Regions from separate parts of the Endozoicomonas montiporae CL-33 genome, predicted to be linked through region 2. Evidence: predicted binding sites of a transcription regulator. Region 2 holds the regulator's gene; each other region holds the start of a gene.
What was found. The regulator sigma-54, encoded in region 2, starts transcription at its own class of promoters, with help from an activator protein. The targets are predictions, from matches to a motif close to TGGCACNNNNNTTGCTNT.
Positions count from the first base shown of each region.

Region 1: a site for sigma-54 is predicted at 1,089-1,106, ahead of flgB (flagellar basal body rod protein FlgB). Genes of this name have one in related genera too.
Region 3: a site for sigma-54 is predicted at 868-885, ahead of EZMO1_RS19460 (isoamylase early set domain-containing protein). Genes of this name have one in related genera too.
Region 4: a site for sigma-54 is predicted at 1,203-1,220, ahead of glnA (glutamate--ammonia ligase). Genes of this name have one in related genera too.

Region 1 covers NZ_CP013251.1:2,507,916-2,510,121, forward strand. The annotation lists gene flgA (flagellar basal body P-ring formation chaperone FlgA) at 71-862, opposite strand; gene flgB (flagellar basal body rod protein FlgB) at 1,195-1,584, shown strand; gene flgC (flagellar basal body rod protein FlgC) at 1,620-2,030, shown strand; gene EZMO1_RS11455 (flagellar hook assembly protein FlgD) at 2,030-2,206, shown strand, end outside.
Region 2 covers NZ_CP013251.1:4,570,218-4,572,423, reverse strand. The annotation lists gene hpf (ribosome hibernation-promoting factor, HPF/YfiA family) at 1-181, opposite strand, end outside; gene EZMO1_RS20970 (RNA polymerase factor sigma-54) at 375-1,856, opposite strand; gene lptB (LPS export ABC transporter ATP-binding protein) at 2,180-2,206, opposite strand, start outside.
Region 3 covers NZ_CP013251.1:4,253,516-4,255,721, forward strand. The annotation lists gene EZMO1_RS19455 (sodium:solute symporter family protein) at 1-784, opposite strand, end outside; gene EZMO1_RS19460 (isoamylase early set domain-containing protein) at 1,097-1,399, shown strand; gene ychF (redox-regulated ATPase YchF) at 1,497-2,206, opposite strand, start outside.
Region 4 covers NZ_CP013251.1:5,001,206-5,003,411, forward strand. The annotation lists gene thiI (tRNA uracil 4-sulfurtransferase ThiI) at 1-416, opposite strand, end outside; gene glnA (glutamate--ammonia ligase) at 1,377-2,206, shown strand, end outside.

The DNA.
Region 1 (2,206 bases), 2.1 Mb from region 2:
ATGTGCCGTTTTTCGTCATTGCCTGTTTCCGGAAACGACCGGTTTGCGGAAATATTAAGCGCGATTGTTATTACAGCACTTTCACTTCATTGTTTCCGGAAACCATGCCACGAACCGTTTTGCCGCTGGAAAGGTTGCGAACCCTGATCTGCTGGTTCAGTCGCCCATCTTCCAGCGCCTCGCCGGGCATGCTGATGGTGAAGTTGTCGTTGCTGGCAACGATGGCAATGCGGTCGCCCCGTCGAATCAGGTGGGCTTCCTGCAGCGAATGTGGCGTCAGCACGTCCCCTGCCCGAACTCTTCGGCTCAGTTGTTGGTTGGCAAAGTGATCCGTGTTGATGAAATAACCCCGGCGCAGCTGGCTGATGTCCATTTCCCTCAGTGTAACGTCGTTATCGTTGATCGGGTCGCCCCGGTTTAATGTGCGCGTTGCAACCAGCACCGGTACAAACAGGCTGATGTGCCCTCTGGCGTAAAGCGACCAGCGGTTGGGTGTGGCGCATTCTACTTTGATTCGCTGACTGCCGGCCTCCATTGCAGTCAAAAAAGTAATGTCGGGTTTTGACTCGCAATGGGCAAAGGGAAGGGTTGGCAGGCTGTTCAGGCTGATGTCGTAATGGCTGTTAGTGATCGTATGGGTAAGAGTCTGTGCCTTTTCTTCCAGAGCCTCGTAAACCCAACGGTTCAGTTGTTGCTGTTGTTGCTCTTCTTCTTGTTTTTTGCTGGTTTCAGCGAACGCCGGGCAAGTGGGGGCGGCAATGGCTGCGATCAGCATCACTATACGGGTCAGCTGTACGGCTTTAGTCGTAAAAAAAAGGCGTTTGTTATTGTCGTGAACCTGAATGTTTATGCGGAATGTCATGGTGTTTGTGCAAAAGGGGAAATAGATTTCCGCTGTTTATTCATTATGCGGGTTTGTGTTTGGTCAGCCAATGATGGGCTGACTTTCATCGGATGATACCAGTATTGCAGAGAATGGCTATTGAGTGGATTTACATAGCTGCAGAGTAAGCAAATTATTTTTTCAGTGGGTGTTTGCCGAGCCTGGTGGTGTTCTGGATAGGGTTATGTACGTAGAGGTGGCTTTTTGGCATAACGATTGCTTTTAATGAACGCTGGTTATATCAAATCGCTGCAAATGCATCGTTAAACCGGAACCGATTTCCCAAGCAAGATTGTCTATCCGAGGCTGACATGGCTATTAACTTTGAGAGTGCGTTGGGTGTATTGCCCGACACATTGCAATATCGAACCCGGCGGGCAGAGGTGCTGGCAAGCAATATTGCCAACGTTGATACGCCGGGCTATCAGGCAAAAGACCTGAGTTTTGATCATATTCTCGGGCAGCAACAGGCTCAGATGCGGTTGCAGCAGACCAGTAGCCGTCATATTACTTTGCCGGGTACAGAGCAGGAAGCCTCAGTGGTTGAGCGGGATATTCGACAGCCTTCAAGTGATGGCAACTCGGTAGAACTGGGCGTCGAACAGGCTGCCTACATGCGCAACAGTATGGAGTTTCAGACCAGCTTTGCGTTTTTGAACATGAAAATGAAAGGTCTGCAGCGCGCCATTAATGGTCAGTGATAAGCGCCGGATCGATTGGAAGTAAGTAATCGTTTATGTCCCTGAATAGTATTTACGACATTGCCGGGTCCAGCCTGAATGCCCAGACCCTGCGACTCAATACCATTGCCAGCAACATGGCCAATGCCGAAACTGCAGCCGCTTCACCGGACGCAGTATACAAAGCCCGTCGTCCGGTGTTTTCCGAAGTGATGCGGTCAGCACAGATGGAGCTGGGCAGTCAGGTAGAAGTCCGGGAGGTGCTGCAAAGTCAGGCAGACCCTCTGATGCGTTATGAGCCTAATAACCCGCTGGCGAATGAAGACGGCAATGTTTTCTACCCGAATGTCAATGTGGTGGCGGAGATGGCCGATATGATGAGCGCCACCCGTAACTATCAGACCAGCGTTGAAGTGATGAGCAACGCCCGTCGTATGCAGGAGCGCCTGCTGAGTCTGGGGCAGTGATGGCTGGTTTTATTAAACAAGCTCGTCAGATCACTGCTGGCTTACTACTCGGTGTTGTGGCCGTGGGCTCTGCAAATGCTTCCATGGGACTGGACAGTGAAGCATTTCTGCAAATGTTGTTGACCCAGTTGCAGTACCAGGACCCTACCGCTCCCATGGATAACGCCCAGATGGTC
Region 2 (2,206 bases):
TGTCAGCTCCACGTATGTGCAGGACGGCTTCGGCCTTATGCAGTAGTTTTTCTACGCTCAGGGTGACCTGTACATTGGTGATATTATCGAAGTGAGCTGCCAGGCGGTCGAGTTTTTTAGTGACGTAGTCTTTCAGAGCTTGAGTCACCTCTACATGATGTCCACTGATGTTGACTTGCATGTAACGCTCTCCTGCTGATCCCGTTTGGAGACAGTGGCCAGTTCCCGGGATTCTCGAACTGGTCTGTTTAGATTCTATCACCGTTCACGACATTGTTGCTGCTCTGAAGCAAAAAAATACAGGATTTTTGCCTTAAGCTCAGAGGCTTGAGGGTTTGCGTCCTGATAAAACGGTGAGAAATATCTGGCATTGTTTACACTAGGCACTTGCGTTCATTTGAAGGCGGGATGTGCATGGATTCCCGATACTTGGCAATGGTTCGTCGTGCAACCTTTATGCCCTGTTCCCCGAGAAGACCGGCAATTTTGTTATCGCTGAGCGGCTTCCCCGGATTTTCATCCTGAACCAGTTTTTTGATCAGTGCCCTGATGGCTGTTGAGGAACACTCTCCGCCGCTGTCGGTGCTGACATGGCTGGAGAAGAAATACTTCAGTTCATAAACACCGCGAGGGGTATGCATGTACTTCTGGGTTGTTACCCTGGATATGGTGGATTCATGCATCTCCACTGCTTCCGCAATATCGGCCAGAACCAGAGGTTTCATGGCCTCGTCGCCCTGTTCCAGAAAGTCTTGCTGAAAATTGACGATTTTGGTCGCTACTTTGAGCAGCGTGTCGTTGCGGCTTTGCAGGTTTTTCAGAAACCAGCGCGCTTCCTGCAGCTGGTTCTTCATGAACTGGTTGTCCCGGCTGCTGTTGGCCCGCTGAACCAGTGACGCATAACTGTTGTTGATGCGCAGACGTGGCAGTGACTCTGAATTCAGCTCAACGACCCAGCGCTCTTTGACTTTGCGAACGGAAATATCCGGAGTGATGTATTCCGGTTCGCTCTGGTCTACTTCGGAGCCCGGCTTGGGGTTGAGGCTCTGAATCAGGCTGAGGGCTTCCTTGAGCTGGTGCTCCTTCATCCGCGTGCGACGCATTATCTGGCTGTAATCCCGACTGCCAAGGGCTTCCAGATAGTGGTCAATAAGCTTTTGGGCTTCGTGAATAAAGGGTGTTTGGGAAGGCAGTTGTGCCAGTTGAACGGACAGACACTCTTTCAGGTTTTCACTACCGCAACCAACGGGATCAAATTGCTGAATGCGTCGCTGCATGACTTTGAGTTCATCAAAATCAAGCTCAGCTAATGCCGGATTTAAAGTCAGGCTCTGGAAAATATCTTCCAGCGAGTTTGTGAGATAGCCATCGGGGTTGATCGCTTCGATCAGTGTTTCTCCCAGCAGGCGGTCGGTATCAGTGGTGGGTGTCAGGTTTAGCTGCCATTGCAGGTATTCCTGCAGAGATTCGGTGGTGCGCGAGCGGGTCAGCGGGTCAAATTCATCATCACTGCTGGCCGGCATGCTGGAGTAGACTTCTTCCCAACCGGAATCTACGGGCAAATCGTTCGGAATGCTTTCGGACCATTCCGGCTCCTGAGACTCGGAAGGGGATGGTGGCTCCTGGGCGTTAAGGTCAACCAGCTGTTCACCTTCGTTGGCGTTGCTGGCTTCCTGGTCACGGCGTTCCTGATCCAGAATGGCCTCTTCGCTTTCCAGCATCGGGTTGGATTCCAGTACTTCCTGGATTTCCTGTTGCAGATCCAGAGTTGAAAGCTGTAACAGGCGAATGGCTTGCTGCAGTTGCGGTGTCATCGTCAACTGCTGACCCATTTTAAGCTGTAGAGAGGGCTTCATAGGGCAACCGTGTACCTTTACTTTAAAAAAACACCGCTGATGCATGATGAACCACTTTCATGGCGACTTCTCATAGCTAAGATAGGGCGGTATTCTCAGCTTATGGCTGTTTACTTCAAACGTTGAGCATTTTTTATGCCGGGTGGAAAGGGGTTTGCCCGACAGGCTCCCAAGGATAAGCTCCACCGACTGACTTATGCACATTGTCGTTTTGAGTTGCGTTCCGTGTCACCGGATTATAATCACAGAATATCAGGTGTGAAAAGCAAAAACGGCAAGTCTCAGGCGGGGGAAGAGGTGGCCTCTTCCCAAAATGTGACTGGTTACAAACTAAACTGGTGACCCAGATA
Region 3 (2,206 bases), 320 kb from region 2:
CCGTTCGGGCCTGACTGACACTTCTGGACATTGTGACCCTCTGGATAGAAATAGGAATCAGCGCATCACCCAGAAAGAACACCATAAACAGCAGCCCCATTCCCAGAAGGGAAGTATTGCCATCTATCAAGCTGTGAAGATTATCAATATTGTGATCATAAAATGGCTGCCAGCCACCTGTCAGGTGCACACCCCAGACAACCACCGCCAGCATGGCACTCAATAACAGAACTGCCTGAATAATATCGGTAATCACCACTGAGCGGACACCACCCAGACAGCTATAGAGAATGACCGTCACACTCAACAGCATTGCCGCCGCAAAGTGCCAGTCAGCGGGAAGCAACATGGCAGAGACTCTCTGCATCGCTACCACCTGTGCGCTGACAATTCCCATACAGAACAGCAACCAGAGCACTCCGGCAATTAAACGCACATCCCGGCCACCAAATGCTTTACCCAGTATTTCACCGGACGACAAACAGTCTCGCCATTTGAATATCCGCGGAACCAGCCAGCCCGACAGGATCAGCTGAAACGTAAAACCCATGCAGGCAATGGTATAAAACCAGCCAGAAGCATAAGACTTTTCCGCTGCTCCCATTAAGAGCCCGGCTCCAACACCACTGGCCAACAAGGTGCAATAAATCGCAAACGAGCCAAATGCATTTCGATCCAGAGCAAACACCGAAAATTGATTGACCGTTTTTAAATGCCGCACGCCGTAAATTAAAAATGCTATCGAAATGAAGATGATAAACAACAGTTCCATTCCAAAACCCATTCTGTTTCATTTTGTTTGAAGCTGTTATTTATAGCCGATCAAATCATTTTTTTTCATTTAAAACCAAATTAACCCAATGACCACGGCACAGGACTTGCTTAATTAAACAGCCACTGAATATTTAATCATCAATCAAAAGGAGCATGCGAATTATCACTAAGCCAACAAAAAATTATGCTTTGACACAAAGCCTGAATATTCAAGTATCATACTGGAGTTTCCTGTTTTTTCTGTACTTCGGGGACCCGATTTGGGGAAGTGCAGCCAACCAACAGGCAACACTTGTCTGACTTGCTCGATAGGGGATTTTTAATGCTAAAAAAGAAGTTTTTTAAAACAAAAAGCGAAGCTGAAGTTACTTTTGAGTTCTCCAGAGATGACATTAAATCCGTGGAGCTCGCCGGTGAATTCAACGAGTGGCACCCACGAAAAATGAACTATGTCAAAAAGGACAAGGTATTCCGTACCAAAGTCCGCCTGCCAAAAGATTCCACCTTCCGTTTCAAATACTTGCTGGATGGTGAAACCTGGGAAAACGACTACAAGGCGGATGCTTATGTACCGAATACCTTTGGTACCGAGGACAGCGTGGTAACCACCCGGAAGAGTGCCTGACCGGACACAATATCTGGTTAACCTGCCTATGGCAAAAGAGTCAGCACTGCTGACTCTTTCTCTTTAAAACGTTTTAACCTTCAAAACGATAGCCGTTTTAAACGTTAAAACGGAAATGCATGACATCGCCGTCTTTAACGATGTACTCTTTACCTTCCAGACGCAGACGACCCGCTTCCTTTGCTCCCTGCTCACCATTGTACTCGATAAAATCGTCGTAAGAGGTGACTTCAGCACGGATAAAACCACGCTCAAAATCGGTGTGGATCACACCCGCCGCCTGAGGTGCAGTAGCGCCTACTTTAACCGTCCATGCACGCACTTCTTTCACACCGGCCGTGAAGTAAGTCTGCAGATTCAGCAGCTCGTAACCTGCACGAATGACGCGATCCAGCCCCGGCTCTTCCATACCAAGATCCTGCAGGAACTCATCGCGCTCATCGTCTTCCAGCTCGGAAATTTCGGCTTCCAGCTTGTTGCACACAGGTACAACTACTGCACCTTCCTGTTCAGCGATTTCGCGTACTTTATCCAGATAAGGGTTATCTTCAAAACCGTCTTCATCGACATTGGCAATGTACATGGTCGGCTTGGTGGTCAACAGGTGGAACATGCGCGCCAGAGCTTTTTCATTATCATCCAGCGTCAGGGAGCGAACCGGAAGACCTTCTTCCAGATGCGGAATCAGCTTTTCCAGCAGGGCTTTCTGGGCAACGGCTTCTTTGTCTCCACTCTTGGCAACGCGAACAACACGCTGATGTTGCTTCTCGCAGCTCTCCAGATCCGCCATGGCCAGCTCGATGTTAA
Region 4 (2,206 bases), 430 kb from region 2:
TCAGTCTGAACATTCAGGCCACCACCCACCTGCTTTTCCACATCAATAGACTGGAAATCATGGGAACCCTGTCTGGCGCAGGTCACACGGAAGGTTTTGCCTGTCAGTCGTTCACGAAAAGCTGGCAGGGCTTTCTCCAGAATGTCATCAATGGTGGTCAGAGGGTATTCCGTCACCTGCATCCAGTAAGCAATGCCGGGAATATGGCTCAAATGATCTTTCGTTTCAGCCAGCAGAACAGGGTCATCAGACGAGGTCGTTACCTCAATAAAGTCCCAGGTGCCACGAACATCAACACCCGCATCAGAACGCTTGAGGATGGCACGAATATTCTTTCGCAGCACTTTAATAAAACGCTTGCGCACCGGAGTACTTTTAATCGTAATTTCCGGAAACAGCTTAATGATGAACTTCATGGTTCTGGACTACCGTGATCATGCCGCAGGCACTCTTTAGCCCGAATATTTCATAAAATGCATGCGCTATTGCTACATCCCTTGAAAACTCTCGCTTGTACCTGCAATGGCTTCGGACTGATGTGTCCGAAGCATTTTTGGTAAAAAAGCACTATTTCCATGGGCTGTTGACAGTTGGCAGCAAATTTATGAAATATTCGGGTTAGGATGATGAGAGTAAGGTGATTAAGTACTCAACCATACGAAATCATATTTTCTGACTCATTGTTCAGGTGCTCTGACTGCGTTGCAACTCTGGTCACATAGCTTGCTATGCTCCCGCCGTTGCGCCTTGCAGAGCACCTGCCCAATAAGCCAGAAATATTCGATTCCGTATGGCCGAGTACTTAAAGCTTACTGCAACCTGACAGCAATGTTTTGAGAAAAAATAGAGAGAAAAGTGCCGGAATTATACAGAAACACGCGGTTGTGACACATCCCCCAAAATTTTCTGGTCTCTGTCTTCTACCACCAGCACCACCGGAGATAAATACCTGCAAGCATTAGTAGTCAGCGCAGTTTCACGATACACTGACTGCCGCCTGCCATCGGGAACAGAAAAGCAGGCCATCCCGGCTTTTTTACACTGGTACATGCACCAACCGGACTCAAATAATCCAACTGTGCATCAAATTAGTGCATAAGAACCGTTTGCCATGTTTACTTTTAGTGCATATAGACAGGATTTCACTGCTAAATCCTTCAACACAGCTGCACAAGAGGGCATGAAACAGCACTTTGGAAAGCTGGCACGCCGTTTGCTTTTCCAGATGCAGATCAGTCACACCTGTGGCCACCATTGAGCCCGGCGGAAGATCATTCAATCGACTCAACAATATTGACGTTGAAGATTGACGTTGAAGATCAGAGCCAAAAGCGATGCTCTCAGTTTTGAGCTAAGTCCTCTGGAGGAAATAATAAATGTCCAAGACCCTGAACCTGATCAAGGATCACGACGTTAAATGGGTTGACCTGCGCTTCACCGACACTAAAGGTAAGGAACAGCACGTTTCCATGCCAATCAGTGAAGTAGACGGCGAGTTCTTCGAACTGGGTAAAATGTTCGACGGCTCCTCCATTGCAGGTTGGAAAGGCATCAACGAATCCGACATGATCCTGATGCCAGATGACAGCAGCTCTGTAATCGATCCTTTCACCGACGAAACCACCCTGAACATCCGTTGCGACATCATTGAACCTGCCACCATGCAGGGCTATGAGCGCGACCCTCGTTCCGTTGCCAAGCGTGCGGAAGAGTACCTGAAGTCCACCGGCATTGCTGATACTGCTTTCTTTGGCCCTGAGCCAGAGTTCTTCGTCTTTGATGACGTTAAGTGGAAAGTAGACATTTCCGGTGCTGCTTACGAAATCAACTCTGAAGAAGCGCACTGGGCCAGCAACGCCACCTTTGCCGACGGCAACACAGGCCACCGTCCAAAGGTTAAAGGCGGTTATTTCCCGGTTCCTCCGGTCGATTCCCTGCACGACCTGCGTGCCAAAATGTGTCAGGCCATGGAAGATCAGGGTCTGGACGTTGAAGTACACCACCACGAAGTCGGCACCGCCGGTCAGTGTGAAATCGGTGTTAAATTCAACACGCTGGTGAAAAAAGCTGACGAAGTTCAGATTCTGAAGTACGCCGTACACAACGTTGCCCACGCCTACGGCAAAACCGCTACCTTCATGCCTAAGCCTCTGGTGGGTGATAACGGTAGCGGCATGCACGTTCACATGTCTCTGAGCAAAGACGG